One region of the Alkalihalobacterium sp. APHAB7 genome, then DNA from elsewhere that is predicted to be linked to it. Evidence: riboswitches for the same ligand, from Rfam matches in the RefSeq annotation. Region 1 holds a riboswitch; the other holds the start of a gene.
What was found. Region 1 has a riboswitch for preQ1 ahead of queF (preQ(1) synthase). Riboswitches for the same ligand answer to the same signal wherever they lie in the genome.
Positions count from the first base shown of each region.

Region 2: another riboswitch for preQ1. It lies ahead of queC (7-cyano-7-deazaguanine synthase QueC); the one in region 1 lies ahead of queF (preQ(1) synthase).

Region 1 covers NZ_JBLWFS010000001.1:91,258-107,384, reverse strand. The annotation lists gene ACNSTQ_RS00490 (DUF294 nucleotidyltransferase-like domain-containing protein) at 1-196, opposite strand, end outside; gene ACNSTQ_RS00485 (ammonium transporter) at 218-1,486, opposite strand; gene ACNSTQ_RS00480 (hypothetical protein) at 1,569-1,811, opposite strand; gene ACNSTQ_RS00475 (uracil-DNA glycosylase) at 2,077-2,745, opposite strand; gene ACNSTQ_RS00470 (inositol monophosphatase family protein) at 2,846-3,622, opposite strand; gene ACNSTQ_RS00465 (7TM diverse intracellular signaling domain-containing protein) at 3,647-5,623, opposite strand; gene ACNSTQ_RS00460 (YojF family protein) at 5,872-6,213, shown strand; gene bshB2 (bacillithiol biosynthesis deacetylase BshB2) at 6,534-7,199, shown strand; gene glnA (type I glutamate--ammonia ligase) at 7,335-8,693, opposite strand; gene ACNSTQ_RS00445 (methyl-accepting chemotaxis protein) at 9,164-10,642, opposite strand; gene ACNSTQ_RS00440 (DEAD/DEAH box helicase) at 10,783-12,294, opposite strand; gene cspD (cold-shock protein CspD) at 12,510-12,707, opposite strand; gene queF (preQ(1) synthase) at 12,869-13,366, opposite strand; PreQ1 riboswitch class I at 13,625-13,670, opposite strand; gene ACNSTQ_RS00425 (fatty acid desaturase family protein) at 14,099-15,190, opposite strand; gene ACNSTQ_RS00420 (TIGR00730 family Rossman fold protein) at 15,617-16,127, opposite strand, start outside.
Region 2 covers NZ_JBLWFS010000006.1:140,742-156,868, forward strand. The annotation lists gene ACNSTQ_RS08585 (MaoC/PaaZ C-terminal domain-containing protein) at 22-378, opposite strand; gene ACNSTQ_RS08590 (FAS1-like dehydratase domain-containing protein) at 375-827, opposite strand; gene ACNSTQ_RS08595 (ATP-binding protein) at 933-2,201, opposite strand; gene ACNSTQ_RS08600 (HAAS domain-containing protein) at 2,508-3,263, opposite strand; gene ACNSTQ_RS08605 (PadR family transcriptional regulator) at 3,268-3,597, opposite strand; gene queE (7-carboxy-7-deazaguanine synthase QueE) at 4,218-4,952, opposite strand; gene queD (6-carboxytetrahydropterin synthase QueD) at 4,942-5,388, opposite strand; gene queC (7-cyano-7-deazaguanine synthase QueC) at 5,389-6,051, opposite strand; PreQ1 riboswitch class I at 6,104-6,148, opposite strand; gene ACNSTQ_RS08625 (hypothetical protein) at 6,250-6,468, opposite strand; gene ACNSTQ_RS08630 (class I SAM-dependent methyltransferase) at 6,487-7,227, opposite strand; gene ACNSTQ_RS08635 (hemerythrin domain-containing protein) at 7,497-8,162, shown strand; gene ACNSTQ_RS08640 (hypothetical protein) at 8,792-8,923, shown strand; gene ACNSTQ_RS08645 (helix-turn-helix domain-containing protein) at 9,231-10,112, opposite strand; gene ACNSTQ_RS08650 (S8 family peptidase) at 10,290-11,264, shown strand; gene ACNSTQ_RS08655 (hypothetical protein) at 11,315-11,521, opposite strand; gene ACNSTQ_RS08660 (CAP domain-containing protein) at 11,643-12,278, opposite strand; gene ACNSTQ_RS08665 (hypothetical protein) at 12,611-13,081, shown strand; gene ACNSTQ_RS08670 (DUF2187 family protein) at 13,132-13,347, opposite strand; gene ACNSTQ_RS08675 (kinase-associated lipoprotein B) at 13,591-13,974, shown strand; gene ACNSTQ_RS08680 (amidase) at 14,032-15,531, opposite strand; gene ACNSTQ_RS08685 (FAD-dependent oxidoreductase) at 15,763-16,127, opposite strand, start outside.

The sequences.
Region 1 (16,127 bases):
CCATCATAAAGAAAGCAAAGTGAGCAGGGGGAGGACCCCACTCACTTGTTACGTTTTCGATTGCTACTTTTACTGTTTTTGTGATGAGTTCATCGTGGAATTCATTTAGTTTCATATGATCATATTTTACTTGCTCGATATACGACATTCTCCACCATTTCAATTGCTCATACGTATCAACCATAGGTTCTTTCATGTGGTAGACACCACCTTATTCTTATGCACCTGTTTTTTCTGTAGATTTCATACTTTCAGGGTATCCATAGCTTCCATGTTCACTAATATCTAGACCCATGATTTCTTCTTCTTCTGTCACACGAAGTCCTCCCATGACTTTATTCATCACATAAAGGATGATGAATGAAACGACAAACGCGTAAATTCCTCCAGCGACAACACCTAACGTTTGAACACCTAATTGTGTAAAGCCACCGCCGTAGAATAACCCAGCTTGACCCCAACCTACTTCAGTAGATAATGCTGGAACTGCGAAGAAACCTGTTGAGATTGTTCCCCAAATCCCTGCCATACCGTGAACAGATAGGGCAAAGATCGGATCATCGATTTTCGCACGATCAAAGATTTTCATACTTACAACTACAATTAGACCACCAATAATACCGATAATAACCGCTGCCCAAGGTGCTACGAAACCACATGATGCTGTAATGGCAACTAACCCTGCTAAAGCTCCGTTTAATGTCGTTGGAACATCTGCTTTCCCGCTCATCATCCAAATTAAGAACATCGCGGCAATCGCCCCTGCTGCTGCTGCTAATTGCGTGTTTAGAATAACATATCCAAAGAATGCATCGGCTACTTCAAAAGTACTTGCTCCATTAAACCCAAACCAACCTACCCATAGAAGAAGAACCCCTAAAGCTGTGTAAACTTGGTTATGACCTGCTAAATCATTAGATGAACCGTCTTTATTGTATTTACCAATACGCGGTTTTAAAATAATCGTTGCGGCAAGAGCTGCCATAGCACCTGTTAAGTGAACGACTGTTGAACCTGCAAAGTCTTGTTTACCAAGGCCACCTAACCAACCGTCTCCCCACACCCAGTGTGCGACTACTGGATAAACTAAAGCCGAGAATAAAACGGCGAAGATGACATATGCTGATAATTTCGCTCGTTCTGCAAACCCGCCAAAAGCAATCGTTAAAGCGATAAGTGCAAACATCATTTGGAACATGAAGTCTACCGATCCTGCTAATCCACCATCTGGACCTGAAGCATCTCCGAAGAAGAAATCAGAAATTCCTAGAAATCCACCTGCTGACTCACCATAGATGAAGCCCCATCCTACTGCCCAGAAAACAATCGAACCAAGACTAATTGTGAAAATTGTTTTTCCTGCAATGTGACCCGCATTTTTCATTCGAGTCGAACCTGCTTCAAGTAAAATAAATCCACCTTGCATAAGTAAAACTAGAAAAGTACCAATAATGACCCACAAATTATCCATTAAAATTTGTTCCATCTGTCAACCTCTCCCTTCGTTTCTGCGTTAGCTAAGCTAACATCTTTTGTTAACTTAATTATACATTCTTAATTTTCAGAAACTATATTTTTGGAAGATGATCTGACATGGTTTCTAAAACAACGTTTTTTATGGAGGTAAAGCGCGCTCCTCTTCTAGTTGTTTTGCGTATTCCAGCATTAAAGAGAGTTGTTGGCAGATCGCTTATCTTTGTTCTGCTTTTTTGTGAGTTTCTATAATGAAAATACGGACCTTTAGCTGTTTTTAATGATATCTCAATAGTAATATGGTGTTCACGGGCTTCTATTAAAGTTCCTATGATCATATTCTTCAACCTGGTCGTGTTTATTTTCAAGTTAGACCGGTTTATTTTTAACTTTGGATGATTTATTTTCAACTTCGGCCGATTTATTTTCAACTTCTCCCTAAATATTTTCAACTTTCCCGATTTAAAGATTTCTCGACAAGAAAAGCTAAATTTCAACACTTCCAACACCAATCCATACTTATAAACCAAATAAGAAAAACACGGTTTAGCCTAATTTCAGGATCAACCGTGTTGAAGCGTAAATTTATATTAACTTCATTTATTAGATAATTTGCCATTCGATCGGTGTTTCGCCCATCCTCGTTAAATGCTCATTTACTTTAGAAAATGGCTTACTCCCAAAAAAGCCACGGCTTGCTGAAAGCGGACTCGGATGAGCAGATTTAATGATGATATGCTGTTCTCCTGTCACTAATGCTTCTTTGGCTTGCGCATGACGTCCCCACAAAATGAATACGACTGGTTTTTCCCGCTCATTCAAGCTTTGAATTACACGATCCGTGAACTGTTCCCAGCCGATCCCTTTATGAGAATTCGGCTCACTTTTTCTTACAGTCAATACGGTATTTAATAGGAGAACCCCTTGCTTCGCCCATTGGATTAAACAACCATTATCACTAGGCTCACATCCAATATCTTGATAAAGTTCCTTATAAATATTTTTCAGCGATGGCGGTAGTTTTTGTCCCACTTTTACTGAAAAGCTTAATCCGTGCGCTTGATTGGGACCATGATACGGGTCTTGTCCGAGAATAACGACATTCACTTCTGAAAAAGGTGTATAGTGAAAAGCATTAAAAACCTCGGACTCACTCGGGTAGACCGTTGCATTCCTATATTCGTCTTGTAAAAATTGCTGCAACTTCAAAAAGTATTCTCTTGTAAATTCATTTTCTAGCACCCTGTTCCAATCATTACTTACATTCCACAAAACCGTTTCTCTCCTATCCCAAACTGAAGGTTTAGCCCCACTTTAAAGCCACTATATTCCTAATACTGCAAAATCTCTATTCTAACCGCTAGTTTTTTATTTATTTTTCCCACTCTAGAATAGCTGATAGCTCATCATAAATAGCTGGTGTTCCTACCAACACTTGATAGCCTTTTTCTTTTTTTACACTAAACGTTTGGCCTTTTGCTTCTTCGACAATTAATAACCCTGCGCAAATGTCCCATTCTTTCAGCTTGATCTCCCAATACGCGTCAAAACGTCCTGCCGCTACTTGGCATAAATCAATCGCTGCACTTCCTGTTCGGCGAATGCCACCGACTTTCGTAATAATCGCATTAAAATTATCAACGTTGTTATTTGGATCCGTTGCACGGTCATACGGAAATCCTGTTGCTACAACCGCTTGATTTAATCGCTCCGTAATAGAAACGGTAATGCTTCTTCCATTTAACATCGCACCGCTTCCTTTAACGGCCTCATACATTTCATCTAGCTTCGGCACGTAGACGACTCCAATGACTGTTTCTCCTTTATACTTAACACCGACAGAAATACAAAAGAATGGAAAGCGATGAGCAAAGTTTACCGTTCCATCGATCGGGTCGATTACCCATTCAAAATCTGCTTGTCCCTCATGCCATCCACTTTCCTCTGACATAATGGAATGGTCCGGGTATTCCGTATGAATTTTATCGATAAGAAATTGCTCGCTCCATTCATCGACTTCAGTTACTAAATCAATGTCAGATGACTTCGATTTCATCTGAAACGGCTGTTCCATACGAATTAATTGTTCTTTCCCTACTTCTTTTATCCACGCCTTGATATTTTCTTTGATGGCTAGCCATTGTTCCATTATTTATCCACTCCTAAAAAATACTTACTCATTTACTATTGTAGGCAACTCCTGTTGTAAAGGCAAAACAATGGCCAACTCGCAGCCTCTACCTTTTTCTGTATTCACCGACAATTCGCCATTCAACATCTGGATCCGATTTTTCATCGCATTCAAACCAAATCCATATTCTATCTTTTCCACACCTACACCATTATCGACTAATCTAAACTCCAGAAACTTGCACCTAATATGCAATGTAAAGTGAAAGTGTGTACTCTTCCCGTGGCGGATTCCGTTGGTTATTCCTTCTTGAAGGGCATAATAAATGACTTTCTTTTGCGCATGATTCAACTTTGGTATCTCATCTATTGAACTTGTAATCAACACACCCGTTGCTTTCACCGTATCATCCATTAACCCCTTCAATGCTTCTTCTATTTCAATCGTTTCTTGTACTTCTCCAAGTACTTTTACAGATACTCGAATTCGATCCAACCCTTTACGCAATAACTCCTGTGAGAGTTCCATCTTTTCATAGACTTGGTCTGGCTTTGCCTTTGACAAACGCTTTCCCGCCTCCAGCTGAACAATAACCGTTGTTAACGAATGGCCGATAATATCATGAATTTCATGTGCAATTCGGGTTCTTTCTTCTAGGACCGACATTTCGATGAGTGCTTCGACGGTCTCTTTTTGAGATTTCTCTAGCCCAATCGTTCGTTCCTCTACTTTCTTTTCAAGGTTTTCATTCAACTCTTGCAACTCTTGTGACATTTCCTCCACTTTTGAAAACGCCCGTGAAAATTGGGTGGATAACTGAAAGGACTGTCCAAACAAAAAGATAAATAGCCCAAATGGTGATAGTTCTCTCGTTGTGATTAATTGATTGTAAAATAGGAAATCATTGATCACCGTTAGGACATAAATAACCCCTACTACAAGGTTAAGTCTAATCATATCCCGCTTATTCTTATAGGCCTTCATTCCGGAAACGATCACTAACAAAATAACGACAACCGTGATAATTTGATAAGCAGTTAATGTTAGGGTAAAAACTCGCGCTGGTGTAAAAAGGATAATGATAACAAATAAACTAGCAATCCCCCAGACCGTACGAGTCATATGCTTATGAACTTCATTGGGATACAGCTGTCTAGCAAATGAAACAAAAAGTGGAACAGCGATATAAAAGCAAGTATATTCTATCTTCTTTAGCCACTCCCACGGAAAGTTAGGAACGATTTGATTGAAAAAAACTTCACCTACCATCATCGCACGTATACCAATGACGAGGCAAAACAGCCCAAAAAATAGCGTGGATTTCTCTTTTCGTCTTAACATATATAACCCTAAATGGTAGAGACCCATGACAAGTAAGCTGCCAATAAGGAACATTTCAAACGCTAGCTGTTTTTCTCGCAAACTTGTAATCGCTTTGTCTTCACCTATTCGAATGATACGCCACAGCCCGCCTTTTGAATGATGAAAATTCGCGACGTGAAAAACGAGATCCACTTCTTGAGAGTTCGGTGTAAAATAAACGACTTGAGGCTGATAAGCAGCTGTAGTAGCTTCTCGAGTTGTTCCGGGTAACCCTGCTCCACCAAGCTCTTTTCCATTGACCCACAATTTATAAGAAGTAAAAGCATTCGGTAAATAAAGCCCTAGCATTTCATTGACATCTTCTTCTGATAGTTCGATTTTCAAATGATAGGTTGCAAAGCCATCTCCTGGCAACTGTTCTCCTTGCCAAAGATGTCCATTCCATTTGGCCGGCATATCAATCAGCGCCCCCGCATCATTTGGTAATTGTGCAGGGTCTAACCACTCGTTCCAATAAAAATTCCATTCTCCTGTTAACGACGCAGTCCCCAATTCTTTAATGGAAGTAGTTGATAAATCTAGTTTTCCGTTGACAGCAGAGTACTGTCTTTCATTTTTTTCATAGGAAAACAAGAAAAACACAGCACCGACGACGATTACTAAAGGAATGATATAGAATACTAATTTGTTTTTCATCAAACAACCTCTATTTTTTCATTTTGAATGCATGTCTTCTTCATTTATTATAAAATTTTCGTAACAGTATGAATAGTTTATTGGCTAAAATAGTAAATGTCGGTTTCCAACTTGCTTACTACGTGCGATCCCTCTTAGTATCTAGTATGATAAGAGTAGTGAAATAATGGACAGTTACAGTCCGCCCCATTACTTACAAGCAAATCATGCACACTTTACAAAAGAATTGTGTAAAGGAGGAAAATCAAATGGAAGTGATCAATAAAGAATTTGTTCAACAAATGATAAATAAATTGGCTAACCAAGACGTATACATTCATCTTGAAACAACAAACGGGGCCTATACCGCTTATCGGAATGGAACTCCTTTCTCATCAGGTGTCTTTATTCGGAACGGCAAAGTATCTTATGAACACGGAAAAATCACAGGTAACGGCCCCCATCGAGTAGGACTTAAAATAGACTTAGGATGGATCTACGCAGAAGGTCTCACGCATTGCACTATGAAGGGAGACCAATTACTATTAGCTGGCTTAGATGATAAAGGACGTTTAGCTGTATCACTTCAATTAAGTCCTCATCCATTTTAGAAAAGCGGAAGCGCCCGTATAGCGACGTACGGACTGGAGCCCACCGTATGAGATAAAGGAAACACGGTGATCGCTAGTGAGCCGATGTTGACTTATCGCAAGGAGGTGAGCGAAGTCTCGCTAGTCGCTGGACGCTGGAACTAGACATCCCGAAAAGCGGAAGGCGCCTGCTTTTCGGCGACAAGCGCTGGAGGGCCAACAATAAGTGTCTTGCTCTTTAGACACGCTTGGTGGACCGAAGCGACCTCGAGCCGATGGCGCCTGGAGCTAGACATCTTCGAATTTTTTACTTTCTTTTCTTTTAAATAAAGGAGGCTTTTATGGAAAATCATTTACTAGTGATCTTACCTCATCCTGATGATGAATCATTTGGGGTTGCAGGGACGATGTTAAACTATAAAGAAAAAGGCTGGAAAGTCACGTATGCTTGTATGACTTTAGGAGAAATGGGACGAAACATGGGGAACCCACCAATAGCCAACCGTGAAACTTTACCCCAACTTCGAAAGCAAGAGCTTGAAGCCGCTGCAAACATTTTAAAAATTGATGATTTAATCTTTCTCGGGTTGCGAGATAAGACGATTGAGTTTGAAGATGAAAATAAATTAGCCGAGCGAATGAGAACATTAATAGAAGATTGCAAGCCGACGCTCGTCATTACATTTTACCCAGGATATGCCGTACACCCTGACCACGACGCATGTGGTGCTGTCGTGATAAAGGCTGTCGCTTCGATTCCAAAGGAGGAGCGACCAACGGTACATGCACTAGCCTTTTCAAGAGACTGCATCGATGATTTAGGTGAACCACAAATTATTAATGAAATAAGTCGTTTTCATCAAGAAAAGCTAGATGCCTTAAAAGCACATAAAACACAAACTCAAGAAGTCGTCAAACAAACCGAAATTGCGCTTCAAGAAGGTAATGATGAAGCGATGGACCGACTCAATTATGAAAGGTTCTGGCTTTATTCTTTTAATGATTAAATTTAATTCTTAGCAAAAGTAAAAAAGCCACCATTTAAATCCAAGGGTGGCTTACCCTATATTCTAATGACTAAAAACTTCGTTTCACGTGAAACACCGCATAGCGATGTTATGCGGTGTTTCGTATTTCTATCCTTAGAATTTCGCGTGGTAGTTGTCAATTTCCCAGCCCGTAACAGCTGTTCTGAAACTATCATATTCGGCGCGTTTTAAGTCTACAAACTCTGCGAATACGTGATCTCCTAATGTTGAGCGTCCAATTTTTCCTTCTTCTAGCGCATCAACTGCCGCTTCTAAGCTCGTTGGTAAGTTTCGAATGCCTCTTTCTTTTAACTCAGCTGGCGACATACTGAAAATGTCATCTAGTACTTCAGCCGGTGCTTCTAACTTACGGTTTACACCATCTAGACCCGCTGACGCAATAATCGCAAATGCTAAATAAGGGTTAGCTGATGGATCTGGGCAACGAATTTCAACGCGAGTTCCTGCACCGCGTGTTGCTGGAATACGAATTAACGCTGAACGGTTCGATGCTGACCAAGCGACATAGCATGGTGCTTCGTAACCAGGTACAAGTCTCTTATAAGAGTTAACTAGCGGGTTAATCACCGCTACAAAATTATCAATATTGTCAATTAACCCACCGATAAACTGGTACGCTTTCTCAGAAAGTTCACGACTATCGCTTGGATCGTAAAATGCATTTTCTTGCTTTTCGAGATCAAATAATGAAATGTTTGTATGCATTCCGCTTCCATTCGCCCCAGCAATCGGTTTAGGCATAAACGAAGCATGAAGTCCAAATTGTCTCGCCACCGTTTTTACAACCCATTTATACGTTGTCGCGTTATCTGCTGCACCAAGCGCATCAGCATACTTGAAGTTGATCTCATGCTGACCTTCAGCCACTTCATGGTGAGACGCTTCAATTGTAAAGCCCATTTCTTTTAACGTACGATAGATTGCTAGACGAACTTTCTCACCGTAGTCATGCGGAGACGGTTCAAAGTATCCACCAACGTCTTGTGTATTTAATGTAGGACGACCCTTGTCATCCGTTTCAAATAAGAAGAACTCTAACTCTGGCCCAACACTAATCCCGTAACCTTGTTCTTTTGCTTTTTCTACCGTCCTCTTTAAAACGTGACGCGGATCTCCTTCAAAATCAGTACCGTCCGGATTTTTTACTCCGCAAAGAAAGCGAGCTTCTGAGTACCCTTCTTCTACAGACCAAGGAAGAACACAAAATGTATTTAAATCTGGCAGTAAATATAAGTCCGATTTATTAATTGGAGAAAAACCAGTAATTGACGATCCGTCAAACATAATTTTTCCATCAGCAGCTGCATCGATTTGTTCTGCCGTAATCGTTACATGTTTTAATGTCCCTTCAATGTCAACGAATTGCATATGCAGAAGCTCCACATGCTTTTCCTTAATAATCTCTTTAATCGCCTCTAAAGTTAACTTTTTTGTAGAAGAAACTGTACTCATAATTAACACTTCCCTTTCATGTAATCTTTATTAACATCTCTTGTTAACTCTTATTTTAAATTATCTAAAAATTACTTCAACGATTTTGTTAGGTAATCTGACATAGTGATTTTATTATTAGATAAAACTCATAAACAGATTGTTTGCCTTAAGCTGTTTTCTCAAGGCTCTTTTTACAAAGATTGTTGCTCCGTGCTTTTAGACCGTAAGCCAAGCGAATGCTTGGCTCTTCACGCTATGCGTGAAGCTTTTGAAAATAAAATAGCGTTCAGACAAAATTTGTCTTGAAAAGGCTATTTTATTTTCAAAAAACGGTCCAAAAGCAACCAAGTTTACGAAAACAGCCTTCTCTTAAATCTTCTTGACCATTATAACGACAAAATATAGCTCCCTCTTGAGGCTTCGAAATGCGACATCCTAAACGCAAAAAAAACAGCAAGGAATCCTTGCTGTTTTCGTATTAGTCATTATTAATTACTCTTTTTAATACTTTCGACACGTTTTACCGTATCCTCCATATAACCTGAAATTCTTTTTATATCTTCATTCATCGCTTCCGTTGTCGCACTCATTTCTTCTAAGCTTGCAGAATCTTGTTCAATAACCGCAGCAAGTTCATTTGTCGCTTGCTCCACATCTGTTGCTTTCTCATGAACATCACTCGATAAGTCCTCAAACATTGTGACTGTTTGATTAATTTCTGTGATACGTTCATGTAAGTGCTGAAAATGTGAGGTGACTTCAGCTGTGAAAGTAACGCTGCTTACGAGCATTGAACCACTCGCTTCCATTTTGTCATAAGCGAGATGATTACTTTCATTTAACTCTAATAGGTTTTTCGTAATCTTCTCAGTTGTTTGGCTCGTCATTTCAGCTAATTTTCTAATTTCTTGCGCTACAACTGAAAAGCCTTTTCCAGCTTCTCCTGCTCGTGCTGCTTCAATCGAAGCGTTAAGTGCTAATAAATTTGTTTGCTCGGTAATCTTTTTTACATTATCAGTAAATGTATTTGTTTCTTCGATTCTTAATGTTAATTTTTCAAAAATGTTATGGAGTTCCTCAACAGTAGATTGTAATTCCTTCATCTCCATTGATAAGTCGTTTGCTTGTGTTTGACCTTGCTCAGCCACGTCGACGACACGATTAAATTCTGATGAGAGCTGTTTTGATGTTTGGTTTAATCTGTGCATCGATTCCTTTGTATGATGAGCATTTTGAGCAATGATACTAATTTGTTCGGTTTGCGTTTGGCTTCCGACAGCTACCTCATTAATGGCTGAGTGCATTTCAGTCTGCACTTTCACACTATTTCGTAATTGTTCATTTACATTATCAATATTGTCAGAAATACCGACTACATCTTGTTCAAGATTTACTTTTTGCATTTCTTTTTCTAACGCTTCTTGTTCTGCATTAGACACAAACTGTTCTAACGCCTGAAATTGCTTTTTACTTAAATGCGTAATTACACCAAGTAACATAGCAGTTAAAACGTAGGCAATGATCATATTACCAAAATTATCTTGAATTACACCACTTTCAACTGAAGACTTATCAGATCCTATGATTAATAAGGCAACTAAACCTAAAATAAAACCAATTGTAAACAAAACGCGGTCAAGTTGAACGGTGGAAAATACAAGTAAGAAAAAGAGTATAGCTACTAAACCAACACTCCCACCGTGTAGCACAAGAGAAATATATGTAAATAAAAAGATAACAAAGATACTAAAGTATGGAAATAACTTATGTCCTTTAGGATTTCGTCTAAGAACAGCATAACCAACAAGAAGTAACATAAATTCAGTGCCATATATCCATGAACGATCAAATTGTTTCGATAAAAAAGTATACACCATCCCTAAAACAAGTGAAATTCCGATAGCTAGTAACATCAGGACATTTTTCTTCTTTAAATCTTCAAACTGTAATTTTTCTAATGCATTCATTGGTTGAACCTCTTCTCCGCTAAAATAAGCTATATCTTTTATATCGGAAATAAAGTCCTTTTTTTATACTTGTAATAAATTACAAAAAAAAGGAGGCAGTTCATTGTAAACTGCCAGCCTTGATATTAGTAATGTCTTTATTAGTCGTTTTTCTTTTTACGTGAAGCTGAGACTCTTACTTTGCTGTTTTTAGAATTGCCTCTTGATCCACCTTTACGGTCGCGATCGCCACCTCGATTGCGGTCACGGTCTTTATTATTTCCACGGCCATAACCACCGCCACCGCCGCCGCCTTTACCTCGGCCACCGCCAGATTTATAGCCTTTGATTCGTAACGGTGCTTCTTCAGTTAACTTAATTGGAACATCATTTGGCTCCTTCGTTAACATTTTTAAGGCAGCTGAAAGTAACGTTACTGAGTCCGTTTCCTCAAGAAGCTGTTCAGCAGACATACGGTACGATTGAATGTCATTTTCTTCTACCATCTTCATTAAGCTTTCAACCGTCATACGAAGCTGACCTTCCATCGCCTCAGCTAAAGTCGGTACAGGTTTTCTCGTAATTTTACGATTTGACGTTTTTTCAATCGTTTTTAAATGCGAAAGTTCTCTTGGTGTAACTAACGTTAACGCTAACCCTTTGTTTCCGGCACGACCTGTACGTCCAATACGGTGAACATAACTTTCAGGGTCTTGTGGAATATCAAAGTTATAAACATGCGTCACACCTGTAATGTCTAAACCACGAGCAGCAACATCTGTCGCAACTAGAACTTCAACTGTACCTTCTTTAAATTTCTTAATCACTCGGTCACGCTGGTTTTGGTTAATATCACCATGTAAACCTTCAGCGCCGTAACCTCGTTTATTTAAAGCCTCAGAAACTTCATCAACACGACGCTTCGTACGACCAAATACGATAGCTAATGTTGGTGAATGGACGTCTAGCATACGGCAAAGCACATCGAATTTCTTCGACTCAGGTACTTCCATATATTCTTGTTCAACGTTAGCAGTTGTAATTTCAACCGATTTCACAACAATCGCTTCGGCGTCTGGTTTCATAAATCTTTCGGCCAGTCTGCGAATTTGTTTTGGCATTGTTGCTGAGAACAATAGTGTTTGGCGCTCATTAGGAACTTCCGCTAAAATCGTTTCAATGTCCTCAATGAAGCCCATGTTTAGCATTTCATCTGCTTCGTCTAGAACAACCATTTGAATGGCATCCATACGAACAGTTTTACGACGCATATGGTCCATAAAACGACCAGGTGTTGCTACAATGATTTGAGGTTTACGTTTTAATGCTTTAATTTGACGAACAATATCTTGCCCACCGTAAATCGGCAAAGCGGTTACGCCGCGAAGATTCCCGATTTTATTTAGTTCTTCTGCTACTTGAACCGCTAACTCACGAGTAGGTGCTAATACAAGACCTTGAATTGTCCCTGCATCTACAACCATCTTTTCAATTAACGGAATTCCAAAAGCAGCTGTTTTCCCTGTTCCTGTTTGTGCTTGTCCTATAACATCTTTACCAGAAAGTGCTGTAGGAATCGTTTGTTCTTGAATTGGCGTTGCCTCTTCAAATCCCATGTCTGTAATAGCTTTAACAATTTGTTGGTGTATTCCAAAGTCATAAAATGTTGTCAATGGATCTTAATCTCCTTTGTATCTAAATTAATTTATATTATAGCGTTTGCTTTTTCTCAGAGATTTATCATACTCAATTCATGGAGTTAATTAAAATTACTGCGTAAATAATCTACATCGGGGCCAATTATTGGTAATAGGAATGAAAAGAAGAAAGCCATACTCCAGTCATATGGAATATGGCCATTATCTTTAACGTATATGATATCAATCAATTATAGACGAGTTACGTTAGCAGCTTGTGGACCACGGTTTCCTTCAACAATTTCAAATTCAACGTCTTGGCCTTCTTCTAAACTCTTGAAGCCTTCACCTTGAATGGCACTGAAGTGTACGAATACGTCGTCTCCACCTTCGCGCTCGATAAATCCAAAACCTTTTTCTGCATTAAACCATTTTACTTTTCCTACCATATTATATGGCCTCCTAAAAAAAAACAAACTTTGTTAACAGTTGCAAACTGAAGATGACTCGGTACAACTCTATCTGATCAAGAGGCCGAAGTAAAATCAATTCCTAACTTGTTAACATTATTCTAACTATATTACTTTTTGTTCTAAAAAGCAAATCAACATTATCGGTTTGTAATCGTTTCAGGGTACAAATCGTGGTTCATTAAGCGAAAATTTGCCATTTCTTCATATTTAGTGCCTGGTTTTCCGTAGTTACAGTAAGGGTCAATGGAAATACCGCCACGTGGAGTGAACTTCCCCCATACTTCAATATATCTTGGATTCATTAAATCGATTAAATCGTTCATAATCGTGTTGACACTATCTTCATGGAAATCACCGTGATTACGGAAGCTAAATAAATACAATTTTAGCGATTTACTCTCTACCATTTTAACATCTGGGATATAACTAATGTAAATTGTAGCAAAATCCGGTTGTCCTGTTTTGGGGCATAGCGTTGTGAATTCTGGACAATTGAATTTAACGAAATAATCTCTCCCTGGATGTTGGTTATCGAATGTTTCTAGAACCCCAGGGTTATATTCATAATCATATTTTGTATTTTGATTACCTAATAAAGTTACATCTTGTAACTCTTCATCTTTACGACCTACCATTATTTTTCATCCTTTCTCATTCTCTAGCTTAACGTCATGTGATTTAACTATTTCTTCACTCTTTGGCAAATAAAATGGTGATTTGGACAATAAAATTCAAAAACCGGACAATAAATGCATTATTCCAGACAATAAAAATTGAAAATCTAGAAAATATCTACTTATCAAGACATGCTACTATCGGTTTCTAGAGCCAGTATCATTGATTTTTTAACAAAAAAACAAAAAAACGCACCCTAAGGAAGGATACGTGATTTATTTCCCTTAGTTTTTTATAGAGGGTTTGAGCTAGAACCTCTCCTGCGTTTCCACAGTTTTGTTATTCTTTTATAACGAAATTAATTATAGGGAGATCGTCTGTTGTTGTCAATGTATACGGGACATTGGAGAATTTGGAAATGACTAGTGAGTAGTATAATTCGATTGGGCTCCTCCGTATAAATGATAAGAATCGTGACAGGAAAGAACAGATATTGAAATCGAGAATTCTTAGCGGACTCAGAAGCTCCTATTTTAATGAAAATCATTAAAATTGAATCGTTAGGCCCTTATCTATTTAAATTCACTAATGATCACTGTGAATTTTGAAGAATAACGACTTCTGAGTCCGTTAAGCTCTAAAAAGCTACCCTTTTTGCTGAAATAACGGCCTCTGAGTCCACTATTTCCAGTCTTCCGTCCACACTAGCCCTTCTATAATTAAACGCGTAGCAATTAGTTAAATCAACTCATTTAGACGTCTTTATTTTTAGACGTTCCATCCGGGTGGATAGTTTGATCACCACTATGATAGCTAATATTATTCGGATCTAACCCATGCCCTAGTGAACCATACCTATGACCTGCACGTGGATCGACCAACTCATTTTGCTTGTAATACAGTCGCGGCGTTTTAAATAATGCAATCATTGCCTGTAAAAAAGGCATTTCGTGATAACGGTCAGGCCAACGCTCTTTGATTTTTTCTTTCACTAGTGGATAGTATTTCGGGCTAATCGATGGAAATAAGTGATGCTCGGTATGATACGAAAAGTTAAAATGGATCGCATCTACCCACTTCGGAACCGTGACTGATAAACTGTTTGCTAACGGGTCATTAACAGGTACGAGTGGATTCAATCGATGGTTCGTTGATATATACGACATGACAATAAAGTTTGCAATTAATAATGGTAGTAAGAATACAAAGAACCAATTCGTAAATCCAATCCAAAACAGAAGGCCAATCCATGATGCCCAAGGCAAAATCAACTGCAACCATACTTTAGGTCGGTTTCTTGGATTAAAGTCTTTTATGTATACTTTGAACATTCTTGATGAATGTACAGTAAACGTCATTGCTAATGAGAGTAAACTAAATGTAGCACGAATAAATAAAGGAATACGATACATTAACCGCACTAACTTACTTTTCTCTAGATGATCAGACGTAATCCAAGCATCTGGATCTTTATGTTCGTCTTGTGTGTGAACATGGTGATTCATATTATGCCATTTGCGCCACAAACTTGGTCCAGTACATAACGGCCAAAATGCAATCGCGCCTAAAAGGTCACGGATCCATGGTTTTCTTACTACAGTTCCATGTAAGATTTCATGTCCTAAAAAACCAAGACTAGCATAGCAAGACCCTAAAACAACAGCTATTAGGAGGTTGCCCCAAATATTTAACTCAAGCAAACCAACAGCTAAAAAGCCCGCAACAATCACAATCAAAAATGCTAATCCACCTAATAAACGAGAAGGTACTGGCTTATACGCTTCTTTAGGCAGATGAGGTTTTAGACGAGCAGCGTACCAAGATAACGATTGATATTCTTTCATTTTTTTCCCCTTCCAATTTCACTCAAATTGTTTTCATACATCTCCTATTGTTTCTATAAAATGCCCCTTTAAACACTAAAAATTCGAATAAACTGAGATTAGTTTAATCGTAACAGTACTTAAAGGTGAAAATCAATAGGTTTTTACTACCTGATACTAATAGTTATTAATATTATCTACTACTGGAAATATATGCACCTTCATCTGCATTTAAAATTTCTATAACGTTTAATGGGTTCCACGAGAAAAAAGCTGACCCTTGTGTGTTTGTGTTACCTTCTAAAGGCTAACGTTATTAGCTACTTTAAAGGGGTTCACACTTTTATGGAGTCAGCGTTTCTTTATATTTGGCTGTGTAGTATACTTTCTTGCTTTTCAACCGTTTTTTCAAAAACTTCACGCTATGCATAAGGCGACGTTAATTAATTATAGATCGACCTCTTCTTCCGACCACATCCCTTTGTTTTGGTTCAACATTTTTTCTAAAAGCATTTCCGGTTGCTTTTCAATAATGAGTAAGTCTACATTAGCTTGCGGCATAAATCCTGCCGTTGCCGCTTTTTTGATCAATTCACTAACTGGGTCATAGTAATTTAACACATTTAAGGCTCCAATCGGTTTTTTATGGATGCCAATTTGTGCCCAACACATGACTTCAAATAACTCTTCGAACGTCCCAATTCCACCTGGTAATGCGATATAACCATCGGCTAACTCAGACATCAGTGCTTTTCGTTCATGCATCGTTTCTGTTTCGTGAAATTCAGTTACTAAAGGGTGAATGATTTCTCTTTTAAATAGGTTTTTCGGCATAACCCCTGTCACTTTTCCGCCTGATTTTAAGACACTGTCAGCGATACTTCCCATTAAACCAATTTTCGATCCGCCATACACTAATTCAATATTTTGCTCCGCTAAAACTCGTCCTAAATGAACA
Region 2 (16,127 bases), on a different contig from region 1:
CCTTTCTTGGACATAGCCGTTTTAATTCAATTGAATTAAACCTCTTAATTTCACTTCTTGGTTTCGGTTCCTTACAATGACTTCACCTGACGTTTCGTCTTGGAGGGTGCAAGTCACTTGAACTTCCTCTCCTGGCAGTGTCATTGCTGTAAACTTCACATCAAATTGTTTCACTTTGTGGATCCCAAACCATTTGGTAAGGTGTGTACCAGTGAGCCCCATAATGTACATACCTTGAGCAATGACGTCTGGAAGACCACTGTCTTTTGCTAATATCATGTTTGTGTGAATTGGATTAAAATCACCTGAGGCTCCGGCATACCGGACAAGTTGTTCTCGAGTTACTGTAATAAAATCGCTCGTTTTGACTTGACTCATCGACCCTCACCTCTTTCAATTACTACCGATTTGCACTCTAACAATAACTCTTCTTTGTCATTAAAGAAAACGGTTTCAAATGAGTAGATTGAAAGACCCTTTCGTTGTTTCTCACCAACGAGAAAGGTTTTTCCAAATAAATGGTCTCCTGCAAATATCGGTTTATGATACGTGTATGACTGACTGCCATGTAGAACACGAGTTAACGTGAGGTTCAATTCCGCGATGATATCTTCAAAATCGAGTCCCTTCCACATCTCCGGTACGATTCCAAATGTTAATGGCACTGGTACATCTGGATATCCTGCTTTATTAGCAGCTTCCTTACTCATAAATAGATCGATATCTTGTGCGCCTGTTGCAATGGCAAATTCAGCAATTTTTCCCCGCTCCACTTCAAAGTCAAATTCTTTTAATAATCTTGGTACGTTTCGTTCACCTTTGTCCATTTTAGGCCCCCTTATTAAAGTATGTGACTTTTGCTTTTTATTACCTTTCTATCCAGTTTATTCATTTTAAAAAAAATTCAGAAATCTGATTAGAGAAAGTATGCTTTATTTATTTACGATTGGAAAGGCTAATGTGAAACACGTTCCTTCCCCGACTTTACTTTTTATTGAAATCTCACCATGCATCACCTTAATAATACTAAAAACAACCATCGTTCCTAGACCGGTCCCTTTTTCTTTCGTGGAGTAATATGGTGTTCCTAATCGACTGAGCTGCTCCTCAGTCATGCCAACACCCGAATCTTGAATTAGAATAATCGCTTTATCGTCTTCTTGTTCTACGGAAACGGTTAATTTTCCACCCTCTGGCATTGCTTCAATCGCATTCTTAGCCAAATTAATGAAGCATTGATGAAACTTTTGCTTTTCTCCAGCAATAAAAAGATTTGAAACAGATTTAAAATTGATGTGGACACTATTCATTGTCGCATAAGGAGAAACTACTTTTAATACGTATTGGAGTTCATCTTGTAGTTCTAACATTTGGACATTTTCTAACGAAGGCTTGGCAAACGTTAAATAATCCGTAATTATTTCTTCGGCCCGATCTAACTCTTCCAGTGATAATCGGACATACATTTGCTTTTTATCGTCCGGAATATTTGATTCTCTTAATAATTGAATAAACCCTCTCGTTACCGTTAATGGATTACGAACTTCATGAGAAATACTTGCAGCAATTTCGCTTACAATTTTTAATTTCTCTAGTTTTTTGAGTTCTTCTAATATCATACGTTCCGTTCGGGCACGTTCGATTAAAGTAACAAAAAAGAGAATTCCGATAAATTGCGTTCCATACAATACAACTGTAAAAACTAACTTAATTGGACTAGCATTGGGACTAATAAGAAAGATCAAAGTGAGAATTAAAACTATTCCAAAACTAGCAGCTACTGCAGCAATTTTGACCTTGTCTTTAATCTGAATCATTTTTGTAAACCGAGGAATAAGGTACCAGAGAATAATAGCTAAAATGGAATAAATGATGATTGAAGCATAATAGCCTTCATCCATTCCTATGAAGTAACGATAGCTTAACAACGTAATAACGAGAAAAATTAGAACTCTTCGACCACCATACAAAGCTCCGATAATTAAAGGTAGCTGGCGCATGTCAAAAATAAAAGAAGGCACAGGTGAAATCGTAAATGTCATACATAGAATAATAGAGATACCAGATATTACGGCTACAAAAATTTCATTCGAAATACGGTGTGAATGTCTTTCAATGAATTTATGGTATAAAAAGTACAAAAAAAAGACAAAAGATAGGTTAAGTAGAAATATTTGGATATCTTCTAGTAGTATATTCACCCTAATCCCCCATTCAAGGCAAAACTAGTACTAATTACTTCTATTTTGATCCTCTATTTTCCTTTAGCCTTTTACACATTTTAAAAGATGTCTATCGTTCCTGACCTGGCTGATCGTATATGATGTAGTTACAAAGCTACGTACCCTGCTAGGAGGATTCAATAACAATAACAAAAACAATGACAATGACATTCATCGGGCCAATGGGGCAAACTTAACTTGTGAGACATTCCAATAAAGTATTGCTCTTCACGGCACTATCTCACGAAAGCAACAATCTTGGACAACAACGCTTAATAAACTTTCCTATTTCTTTCCCGTCGACTTCTCTTTTGTTAATAAGATAAAAAAGTAAACCCCTAGTCCAATAAATACTATAATTTGGGTGACAATCAATCGCACTTCTTCAGATAGCGGAAAAAAATTAAGAACCACTTCTGGTACATACAAGAAAATTGGAACCAAAATGGGGAGCCATGTTTTACTCCATAAAGCAACTAGAATTAATGTAACAATTGCAAGACTCGCAACAACAAACGTTCCCATTGCATTGACATAAAATAACGGTGTTCCGTAGAGTCTATTTAAAAAGATGATCCCGACAAACAGGATAATAGATACCATTCCTAATGTTGTTAATATCATGTATTGCTTCATCGTCGATCGTTTTTTCTGCGCAATAAACTTATATGTAAAAAGAGTTGCGCCAAGTAACGCTAAACTAACGACAGGAAAACCAACTAATTGAATAATAGAATAGTTGAGGTCGTTTCTTACTGCATCACCTAATAGAATGAAAGCAAATACACCGACCATAAATATCGGTATGAGTTTGAACCATCCTCTATAATCGACGTTCATTTCACTAGCGATCATTTCCATATACGATTTAGGAGATTGCCCGATAATGTGCTCAATATCTTTTCCGTTTTGTTCCGCTTCTCGGAGATGATCCTCCAATTCTTCGACGACTTCATTAATTTCATCCATGTTCCTTCCCGTTGAAAACAAGTACAACCGTAAATTATCTAAAAACTGTTGACTGTTCTTTGAAAGCTCCATATTTTCACTCACCTTTGTTTTCATTGAATAGTTTCGTAACACTTGATGATAGATCGTTCCATCGTACTTTAAAATTTTCTAGCTCTTTATAACCTTCGGGTGTTAGCGTATAGTACTTCCTTTTTGGTCCCGATGGTGAAGCTTTTAAGCTCGTTGCTACAAGATTTTCTTTTTTCATGCGTAATAATAAAGGGTATATGCTTCCTTCGCTAACCATTGTAAACCCATAGGATTCAAGCTTTTCAATCATCTCATAACCATAAGTTTCTCCATTTGAAATGACTTGAAGTAAGCAGCCTTCTAAGATACCTTTCAACATCTGACTTGTCGACAAAAGTTCACCTCCAGTGCTCCAGGTACCTTGCAATGCAAGATACGAAGCATAAAAAGTCACAAAACATATCCATGTGCGAATAATATTGGTCTCTATATTGTTTTACAAGATAGTTAATAAAAATAAAATGTACCGCTTCACTATTTTGCAATACAACATAGTTAAACCTTAACAAATATGTTCATACTTTTCAAGGGTCAGTTTAAACATGGGGATGCGTGGAGATTACACCTAGTCGATAACCTACTATTTTCTAAATAATCACGATTTTTTGATAAAAATAGCTAAATACCGCTACTATTCCCTGCTATAATACAGAACAAATTTTTATAAACAGATTCTCAAGCTGATTCTTCAAATGAAAATTAGATTAATATCTAATTTCCCAATTTATTGTCGGCTTTCACTAACTTATTGTCCGGTTTTTAAATTTATTGTCCAATTTGGGATTTTATTGTCCGTTTAAAAAATATATTGTCCGATTTGCCACACTTATTTGCGAAAATGTGAACTTGTGAATTACAAGAGAAGAACTCGTTCAAGGAATAGAAATGAGTTACAGGTCCTGTGTACACTCAAAAAAACGCATGAAAGTAAATACATACTCCCATGCGTTAGGATTAAACCCCACGTTTATTTCCCCATAATAAGGTATGGAGTTGTGGTAACACCTTTACTTCGTTCAATTCTTTTGAAGCAATTACTTTTTCAATTAATTGCTCGTAGCTTCCAATTAACTTTTGCATCAATTCGGTTGGCTCGATATCGTGTAAGTCAACGTTGCCGACTTGCAAGAAGAATGGGATCTCTTTATATCGTAAATGAACATTCTTTGCATAGTTAAAATCTTCATCATTAAATACGACGACTTTTAAACTCACGTGATCTTCCAGTCTATGATTTTTCTTTAACTGATCTATGATCTCATCAAGCACTTCAAAGTTCGTTTCCATTCCTGAACTGGGTGGTTTTGGGGATATCGTTAAGTCATCAACTTTCGTAAACCAATCTTGCCATTTACTTCCTTGTGTCTCTAATCCGATTTTAATTTGCTCTCCTTGAAGAACATCAATTAGCTCATCGATAGAAGCATACAAGGCGGGATTTCCACCTGATATCGTAACATGATCAAAACGATCCTCACCGATATTTTTCAGTTCAGCGTATAATTGATCAGCGCTCATTTGTTGAATTTGGTCTTTTGCCGATCCGTCCCAAGTAAAAGCAGAATCACACCATGAACACCGATAGTCACATCCTGCCGTTCGAACAAACATCGTTTTACGGCCGATAACCATACCTTCTCCTTGAATAGTAGGACCAAAGATTTCTATTACAGGGATATTATTCGCCATCGAAGTCACCTTTTTTCGGTCGATATACAACATAGCTCGTCGGGGTTTCTCGAACAACGACTTGAATACACCTTGGTTTATTAGTTAATTGATCTAGGTAGTGTTGAATATTCTCCCAAATCGTCCGTGCTACAACTTCAGTTGTCGGGAAATGCTCCGACTGTTGATCGTTAAAGTCTTCTGTGAAGTCATTAAGAACCGTGTGGTCATAACGACCATGGACTAATTTTTTAATTATTTGAAAGTTCACGAGAAAGCCACTGTCATTTAACGTATCACCAGCTACTGTAACATTCACAAAATACGTATGGCCGTGAACATTTTTACAATGACCAGCTTCATCATGAGGAATAAAATGAGCTGCCGAGAAATTGAAATCTTTATTTAATTCATAGCGGTAATCGTGTGGGACTTGCGGATAAAACTGTTGTATCATCTAAGCTCGCTCCTCTCTCATCTGCAAAAACTCCTCATAACCTTTCAAACGTAATTCACAAGCAGGACATTCCCCGCAACCATCACCAATGATCCCGTTATAACACGTTAACGTTTTCTTTCGAACAAATTCGAGTGCACCTAAGTCATCAGCAAGCTTCCATGTTTCAGCTTTATTCAACCACATCAACGGGGTATGAATAACAAATTGTTGGTCCATAGATAAATTAAGCGAAACATTCAATGACTTAACGAATGCATCTCGACAGTCCGGATATCCACTAAAATCAGTTTCGCAAACGCCCGTTATAATATGTTTTGCGTTAACTTGACTGGCTAAAATCCCAGCAAACGATAAAAAGATTAAGTTCCTACCTGGAACAAAAGTAGATGGAAGATCACCATTTTCTCCTGCTTTTACTTCTATATCATCCCGAGTTAATGCACTCGGTGCTAATTGATTTAATAATGACATATCAAGGACATGATGTTTTACGCCTAATTCTGCTGAAATCGCCTTGGCGCATTCTATTTCATCATCATGACGCTGATTATAATCAAAAGTTACAGTTTCTACTTCTTTGAATTGTTTTAATGCCCAAAATAAACAGGTGGTACTATCTTGACCACCACTAAACACAACGATTGCTTTTTCATTTTTCATCAATGTTAAAACTCCTTTACAAACGAAAAAACAGCACCTCTAAGAAGTCCTGTTCTTCTTAGTTTTTTATAGAGGGTTGAGCTAGAACCTCTACCGACCATCCAAGACGTCCGGAATTTCTATTGAACTATTTTTATTATATTATCATAGAAATTACAACATTACTATTATACTCTTTCTTCAGCAGAATACAACCTTTTAATGAGACACTTTCCTCTGATAGAAATTCCCGACGACGAAACTGCATATGAGACCAATGATAAATGACAATACCGAACCTCCTGCCGTAAAACCAGTTGGTGTCTCCTCGTAAAAGCTGAACATCAATGATTGAATTTCAAACATATATCCTATTCCAATAAAAAAACCACTCACAAGAAAGAACGTCATGAGACCGACAAGTACTGTTTTAAACATCATTACACCACCTCGATATTACTTTGAACATACCCACATTACTTTTTGTAGATGAACTTGTTGTCTGTTTATCCAAGTTAAGTTCTCATTGTCGATTAGTTCATAAATTTTCTCCCGATTACCTCTCGATGGTTTGGCACGATCAATCCACTCATTTACATCCATAGAAGAGGTCCACGTTTTATAACAGTCTACTTCTGTAAATCCAACATTGTGAAAAAGCTCTTCCCACTTTGTTAACGAAATACATTCATGGTGAGAAGGATCCCGTAACTTTTCAATGGTATTCATTCTGTTGTCCTTTCCACTATTCTCGGGTATATAATTATCTACAATGATAAGAGACCCGTCAGTGGCTAGAACTCGGTGCATTTCTTTTATCGCTTGTTTTAGATTCGGAAAATGATGAGCAGCAATGCGACACGTAACATTATCAAACTCATCACTTTTAAATGCGAGTTTTTCAACATCACCTAATGCAAACGAAATATTATCGCTACCGCTTTTTTTGGCCTGACTTTCTGCTAACTTAAGCATATTTGGCGTCAAATCAACCGCCACAACATGCTTGACTAGTTGACTTAGTAAGAGGGCTGTATGACCTGCTCCAGTTGCAACATCTAACGCTTTTTCACGTTTACCTCTACTCACCACTTCGCCAATCCACCCTAAATCTTTTCCTTTTGCATGAACAATACTTGTTAAATATCCATCTGATGTTTCATTAAATTGACGAATGACACGGTCTTTTTCTTTCATATTTCTCCCCCTCTTTTTTTGATTGTGTTAGAGTTTATTGTTGTTAATCTGTATTTTTGAACTCAGAGTTTGAAACAGAAGTATTACAAAACATTCAATATATACCGCAAGATTAGTATAGTTCTTTAAATTTCACCATAAATACGCACCTCTATTTTTAATAGTAAGTATTTCTATCTACTTTCTAATATTTTTACAACTAAACCATTCTATTTTTAGGTATTTTGTAGTATGCTAGTATGGTATTTTTTTCTTAAGGAGGAATTTATATGGTAAAATATGAGTTATTCATGCCTGTTCACAAAGGACTAAGGTTTGCATTAGGTAATTTATTAAACCACGTTAATCAATTAAACTTTGAGAATGAAAGAAAGCTTAAGGAATTCTCAAAGGAGTTTAACACTCTTTGTGCTGTATTGCACTCACATGCTGAGCATGAAGATGAACATGTTCACCCTATCATTGAAAAGTATGCTCCAGAAGTCGCTGAAAAAATGGAAGCAGAGCACGAAGCAACAGATGTTCTATTAATCCAACTAGAACATTTAATTAATGAAATTAACAACAGCTCTATAGATTTGCGTAGAGAACTTGGTGTTAAGTTTGTCTATGGTTATAACAAATTTCTAGCAGCCTATTTAAACCATTTACAAACAGAAGAAGTTGACGTCATGAATATACTATGGGGAAAATTATCAGTAGAAGATCTTATGGAAGTTACTGTCGCAATCCGTTCTTCCATTCCGCAAGAAATATTAATGGATTATTTTAAATATATGATCCCAGGCCAAAATATTTATGAACGTGTTGAAATGTTAGGTGGAATGAAAAAATTTGCACCACCTGAAGCATATCAAGCGGCCTGTGAATTAGCCGCTTCCGTATTGTCAAATGAGGATTGGTTGGAATTAAAAAAGGAACTAGAAGCTGCATAATACCCTATTTTTTACAATTATTAGGTCATCTAACAGAAGAGGGTGATAAGGCATCCTTTTCTGTTATGTATGTTTAACATCAGTATTTATAAGCTGTCCTCGGCTACACTCATTAATTTAACAACTCTTTAGTTAGCCCCATTGTGTTCATTCCTTTTTTTACATTTCCTAACTAATAAAATCCTTTTTTAATATTAGGCTCTTTTCTAAAAGAATGTTGCTTTTAGCTATTGGACCGTAACCAAGCGAAAGCTTGGTTCTTCACGCTTTAGCGTGAATCTTTTGAATATAAATCAGCCAGGTGGATAAATGAATTTATCCATTATGGCTGATTTATATTCAAAAAACGGTCCAATAGCAACAAAGTTTACGAAAACAGACTAATATTATTATGAAAAAAACGTTCAATACTAAATTTACATAAGAGTTTTTTCACCTACAAAAGAAAGATTGTAGGAATTCGTCTAAAAAAATCAATATATTTATATCTCATTTCATTTTGAAGAGCTAACCCTCGTAAAAGATGAATAAACACAGGGAGAGCCTAGGAGAATTAAAATACAGAAAATTCTGAAATGCGATATATTGAACATAGAGAATACTAAACTATATTTCAAGGGGGATTGAAATTGAAAAAGTTCTTACTTCATTGCATTGCTGGGTTAGCGATCGTACTAGGGTTAACTGGCTTTAGTAACATAGATGCAGAACCAACCTCTTCTCCAATTAAAATTCAGGAGGATTTACCTCATCGTCATTAAAGCATCATGGATCATGGTTGACTTCGCACCACCTTAATGACTAAAAGAAACTTCAATCAAAGACTTAGTACCTAAAACTTTTAGGAGAAGTCAACCTAAACTATAAAAAGGAGTTCATAAAAAGTATGAAAGATGTCGTCTACAATCCCATGATGAACAGCCAATAATCCCCCGTAGAAAGGGGTGATAACAGTGGATGCAATGACGGTATTCTTAGCAACCGGTGTATTTTTATTAACTCTTGTAAACCTAGTCATTCTTCTAATTGAGAAAATAAAAAAATGATCGTTGTGGGGTGGTTTGCTGTTCATCCAACATTCGTATAAGTGATAATTTCATTTCTGACAATCGTTGCAAATGGTTCGTTTCCTTCTAATTCAAATATCATTTTGGCTTTCTCTAAGTACTGTATTCCTTTTTGTATATGATCTAAGCCAATCAAATTCTTTCCCTTTTGAAAGTGTAACTCACCGAATAGACACATGATTTCGTGTTCGATGCATAACTTAATTCCTCGGTTGACTTGATCTAAGGAACGTTGATAGTCACGGTAAGTTGTTAGCGTCTTCGCATAATTGTATAAAATTCTTATTTTTATACTTTTATCTTGGACAACCGGTCGCTTTTTTAGATGAAACAGTGCCATTTCATAGTGCGAGATGGAATTCTTAAAATCACTAATTTCACTGTAGATAATCGCGATACTCGTTAAGATCTCAATTTGCCTCTCCGAAAAAGTCTTAGATGTTGTATCGGTATGTTCAACAGCTCCTTTTAACATCTCAAGAGACTGAATAGCATCCCCGTGAATATAAAATAAACAAATCGCTTGATGCCATAGCATAAATTGTTGATTTACCTTCGTTTGAAATAAGGGGTTTGACATCTCACTCTCAATCATCTTTGAAACCGACCTGTAATTTCGCTTTCTTACTTCTTGGCGGATTTGGAAGAAAACTTCTTGCACATAATCTAATCGTGGACAATCCGTTATATCAAAAAAATAATTAATATCCACTCCAAATCGGTTAGCTATCTTATAAAGCACATCTGCAGATGGCGAAACATCCCCACATTCAATTTGACTGATCAGAGATTGAGTACAAATTCCTTCGGCTAATTCTTTTTGAGACAGGCGCAAATAATTCCTTAACTCTCTAATGGCCTTTCCAACTTGTATCGTTTCCATATTCACCACCAACAGCTTTATTTTCATTTTACTAACGAAACAAAGGATAAACAATCAGCCAATGGTAATTTTGTTTATATAAGTGTAAAAATGTTATCCAAACTATTAACTACCAAATGCTAAAATTTGTTTCCTTCATACGTTCGTTCACCAATTGACATGAAAAGGAGGAGTTCTATGAGTTCTGAAGTTCGTTTAATTCCATATCAAGTTGAAGAAGTTTCTGCATATGCAGAAGAAAAAGTTCCAAAGGGAGTTGTTATGGTTGAGGCCCCGCAAATATGGGACAAGGATCAAGGTGATCACATTGTTATCGCGGTATTAGATACTGGCTGTCAAATGAACCATCCTGATTTACAAGATCGAATTATTGATGGATTTAATTTCACAACCGATTTTCGGGGTGATCCAGAAAACTTTGCAGATAACAACGGACACGGCACACATGTGGCAGGAACAATAGCTGCCTCTTTAAATGACGGTGGCGTCGTAGGAGTTGCACCTAAAGCTGACCTCTTAATATTGAAAGTTCTTTCAGGTACTGGTGGTGGAAAATACGATTGGATCATTAACGCCATTCATTACGCCATTCATTGGGAGGGGAGCAACGGTGAAAAAGTCCGAGTCATTTCAATGTCACTAGGCGGACCTCACGATATTCCATTGCTCCACGAAGCGATAAAAGAAGCAGTTCGCCATGACATTATGGTTGTATGTGCTGCTGGAAATGACGGTGATGGAAAAGAAGATACACTCCAGCGAGCTTACCCAGGTTACTATCCAGAAGTTGTTCAAGTTGGTGCCGTCGATTTCAACCGTAATTTAGCTTCCTTTACGAATACAAACGATGAAATTGACTTAGTCGCACCAGGCGTAAACATCCTTTCAACATATCTTGATAGTAACTATGCTCGATTATCCGGTACTTCCATGGCTACTCCTCACGTTACAGGTGCGATCGCTCTTTTAATTAATATTTGCGAAAGAGAATTTGGGCGAAAGCTAACAGAACCAGAAATGTATGCACAATTAATTCGGCGTACGGTTCCACTAGGATTTAGTAAATATGCTGAAGGCAATGGTTTACTTTCACTGTATTCCGCCACTCAATCGTTAAATTTCTTATTCAGTTCAGATCATCAAACCGCCTAATACAAAAGACAACCACAGGAGTGGTTGTCTTTTGTATTATTATTTGTATTTTAGAATTTAAAATTACCGGTTTTGTTTTTCTTAAGTTGACCTCGCTCCACTAGCATCTCTAAAACCTTTTTGGTAACGAGTGTGTTATTACTTGTATCTTTGAGTTGCGGGTTACTCGCTTTTAACTTCTTAGCAGCTCCTTCGTAAGAAATTGCCCTTTTCGATTCCTTGACCATTTCAAGCAATTGAATAGTATAACTTTTCATTACATCACCCTTTCAAAGTAAATTTAATTGTAACACAGTTTTGGAAAAAAAGGAAATTTCGAACTTTTTCTAAAATAAATAGAGACTAATCCAAATTGGATCAGTCTCTTCATCCATTCTATTATCTTGCTTGAATAAACATTTGCACCCATGCACCGTGATAGAAACCTACCCCAATTGTGTCAAAGTTAGGGTTTAGGATATTTTGACGGTGCCCTGGTGAATTCATCCATGCATTCATCACTTCTTGTGGTGTTCTTTGACCTTTTGCGATGTTTTCTCCAGCTGAACGATAGCTGACACCAAACGTTCTTAACATATCAAAAGGTGTACCATAGTTTGGACTGTTATGTGCGAAGTAATTAGAATTAATTAAGTCTTCCGCTTTTTTATGGGCAACATGTTTTACATCGGCTCGGTGCTGAAGTGGTCTTAAGCCATTTTTTTGTCTCTCTTGATTAACAAGCGCTGCCACTTGATCTTCGAATGCACTATGATGAGCTGCATCAGGTTTTAAACGAATCACTTCACCTACGTGCATATTTCTTGGCTCTACATCTGGATTAAGTCTCATTAATTCTCGGTAGTCTAACCCATAACGTTGGGCGATAAACCAGAATGTATCACCGCGTGAGACTTTGTAGTGAGAGAATGGGGGTTCTTTAAACATTTTAATTTGTGCGTCCGCGGAAGGTTGTACAGAAAAAAGCGAAGCCATAAGTACAACTGCAACGAGAACAAACTGTAATCGTTTCATAAATAGTAGTACCTCCATGTAAGTATTTTTCAAAATTAAGTTTCTCTTTTTTGTTAGAAAGCATACACCATTTGTGACTTCTTCCTGTTTTTTTATAAGGATACTTTCTTAAACTTTGTTGCTTTTGGACCAAAATAGCCTTTTCAAAACAAATTCATTTGTCTGAACGGCTATTTTATTTTCCAAAGCTTCACGCATAGCGTGAAGAGCCAAGCATTCGCTTGGCTTACGGTCCACACGGAGCAAAAATCTTTGTAAAATGAGCCTTTTATAAAAAGGAAATGGATGGATATGCTATAATGGATAAACTACATATAAAAACTGGAGGCACTATGTTAACTTTTGAAGAAAAATTAGCTATTATTGAGTCATTTGATCAATTAAAAAGAAAAGATGTTTCGCTTGGACGAGTGAACTTTCAGTACGAGGAAAGCAAGAGCGATAAGAAAAATGTTGTCTACCATCTTCATCCTAATGGAAATGGATTTGTATATATTGGAAAAGTGAAAGGCTATTCTACCGATCAAAAAGGAATGGTCAATATTCGTGATTTCTCATCTGATCAATTGAAGGATATTATTGAGAAATCCATCACTATCCTTAATAGTGAACCAAATACGGAAGAGATAGTACCGGTTGAAGCTACCGAGGAAACATGGATTAATCGTGATAAACAAACATTGACTCTTTTGTACGAAGATGATATGTGGAATGTGTATGCCGGTTTAAACTTAGATGGTACATTTAATACCTATGGTGAGGCAACGGCGTATCTAGATGAAGAAGGGTTTAAGCAATTATAGTGTGAAAAAAGCAGCAACGTCATTGTACGTTGCTGCTTTGAATAGTGTAATTATGATTTCACTTCATATTTACTATGATTAATTACCGTTCGAGCCAAGTTTCCATTCTTTTCTTTTCTGTTTAATTCAACGGCTACAGAATTTGTATAAACAGCAATTACTTTTGCTTGCTCACCCTTTTCTGTCCCTTGATTAATTTGAATGATATCACCGATATTAACTTGCGGTTCTTGTGGTTCTTGTGGTTCTTGTTGTTCTTCTGTCATTTTAATTTCCCCCTTTTTATTAAAGTATTTCCCCTTTACTTGTAAACATTCTGCCCACACGATGAATAAAAAAGCGATAGATTAAGTAACCCACTATCACCTTTTGTTAAAATATAACATTATCCTTAAGTAACAGCTCGTTCATACTAAGGGTATTATGAGATTTAGGTCTGTTATGTATTCTTCGAACAAAGCCCTTAGATATGATATCATTAGTAAAAAAGAAAGAAAAGGTGTTTGTGTATGGAAAATCAATTAGAAATTGGCCAAATGGTCACAGGTATTTATAAAACAGGCAAATACATAGGGGAAATTACGAACATCAGACCCTCACAGTACGTTGTAAGAGTCTTAGCCGTTCTTAAACATCCTGATCAAGGTGACTTACATAACCCAAAAGAAACAGATGTTTCCTTGTTTCACGAACGCAGAGCATTAGCTCACCGAGAGCAAACAAACATTCCTGCGGTTTATGTCAAACCTTTTGAAGGGGAAGTTCCTACTTACGAGGAATCCCTTAAAGAAGCTTTAAAAAAGCAATATACAAAGCTTGAAGAAGATAATAGTGATTGGGCCAAGAAATCGATGGAAATGCTCCAGTCACTAGAAAAAGATTATTTTAAATAGATCTAAATCTACATAAAGCTAATTGGCTCAACTGGGAAACCACACTCGTTTATCCAATTAGCTTTTTTCTTTCCTCACCTGTCCAACATCAATCCACATATCACTTTGCTCCAATTCTCCTGCTAGTTGATATAGGAGTTCTTCTTTTCCTCTTGCTGCTACAAATTGAACACCACATGGTAATCCGTCCTTTGTCTTATGCAATGGCACTGTCATCGCAGGTTGTCCTGTAAGATTGGCAAGTTGAGTAAAAGGCGTCCGCATTAAGCTTTGCTCAGCAATCTGATCGACCATACCTGTCTTCTTTAGCAAGCCACCTAAGCCAATAGAACCAATCGCATTAATTAATAATTTTTCCATCGGTTTCGGCTCAAGTTCCCCAATTTTTGCGGGAGGAAATGCAGTAGTTGGAGTCACGTACAAATCATACGTTTCATGAAACGCTTCCATTGCAAATGCGGCCTTATCCCATTCTCTTAAGCTTAACACGAACTCTTCTGCAGACGTTGCTCGACCGAGTAAGCCCAATAACCAAGTCTGCGGTTCAACGTCACTACTTTTAGCTTTTCGTCCTAATACGTCTTCTAATGACGAAAGAGTTGCAGCCACTTCTCCAAAATACATCGTTAAATAACCAGTAGCAATTTTCCTACCATCTACTGGCGCCCCCTGTTCTTCAACAAAATGCCCCATCTTTTCAAGAAGTTTTACTGATTTTAAAACAGCGTCCTTACACTCTGGATGAACCTCGGTCCCTAAAGGTGACTCGGTCGTGAACGCAATTTTAAGTTTTTTATCAACCGGTTGATTGACACAATCTAGGTAGCTTCCGTCGAAAGGTAGTGCATAAAAGGCTGCTCCTTTTTCCAATCCGTGTACCTCATCTAGCATCGCAGCACTGTCACGGACTGATCTAGTTAATACATGATCTGAAGATGCACCTTGCCAGTGTCTCCCGAATATAGGCCCAGCTGGTGTACGTCCTCTCGTCGGTTTCAACCCAAAAAGACCACAATAAGCTCCCGGAATGCGAATGGATCCGCCACCATCATTAGCGCCTGCCATAGGGACCATCCCTGCTGCAACAGCTGCTGCTGAACCGCCGCTTGAGCCACCTGGGGTATAGTTTAAGTTCCATGGGTTTCTTGTTGGACCATAGTAAGTGGGTTCTGTAATCCCCATTAATGCAAATTCTGGTGTATTTGTAACACCTACAAAAACAGCGCCTGTATTTCGAACTCGTCTCACAAATTCATTATCTTTTTTCGCACGGTATGAACTGAGCGCTTTTGATCCAGAAGTAATTGGTTCACCTTCGATTTCTTGCGTTATATCCTTTAGAAGCATTGGAACTCCAGCAAATCGTCCAGTCCACTCATTACTTTCTATCGCAAACTCAGCTTGTTCATACATTTTATGGATAACTGCGTTTAATGCAGGATTTTGCTCTTCGATTACTTGTATCGCTTCTTCTAATAGCTCTTTCGGTTGAACTTGCTTGGTTTTTACAAGCTCAGCCATCCCTAGAGCATCGTAATTTTTATAGATGTCAGACATTCAATCACCCCTGTATATTTGTCATTTTCCATCAGCCTTTACTTTGCCTTGACCCTTTTTATGCAAAAAACGATCCAAAACTACAGTGTATGCGTCTGTATGACTTTTTTACCTTTTTGTTAGATAAGTGATTTCGACGTCTATATCTAAATTCCCTTTTTCATACGCCAAAACAAAAAACACAATCGCCAGACTGTGTTTTTTTGCCTCTTTGGTTATATACTTTATTTTTTATTCATCCACTGCCAGTTTCTTTAATGGTTGATCAGCCGGTCCTTCAATCACATCACCTTCAATCGAAAACCTCGAACCATGACACGGACAATCCCACGTGCGATCTCCATCATTCCATTCAACTTCACAGCCCATATGCGTACATGTTGTATCGACACAGTGGAGCTTTCCATCTTCATCACGATAAGCACCAGCTTTTTTTCCATCGACCTTTACATGCGTACCTTCTCCCTTTTTTACGTCTTCAGGAAACTTATTGATGCGTTCCAGCTTACCTTTCACTAACTCAACAGCCACATCCGTATTCTTTTTAACAAGTTCCTTAATGCTAGGGTCTGCATTGAAACGTGATGGTGTAAAGA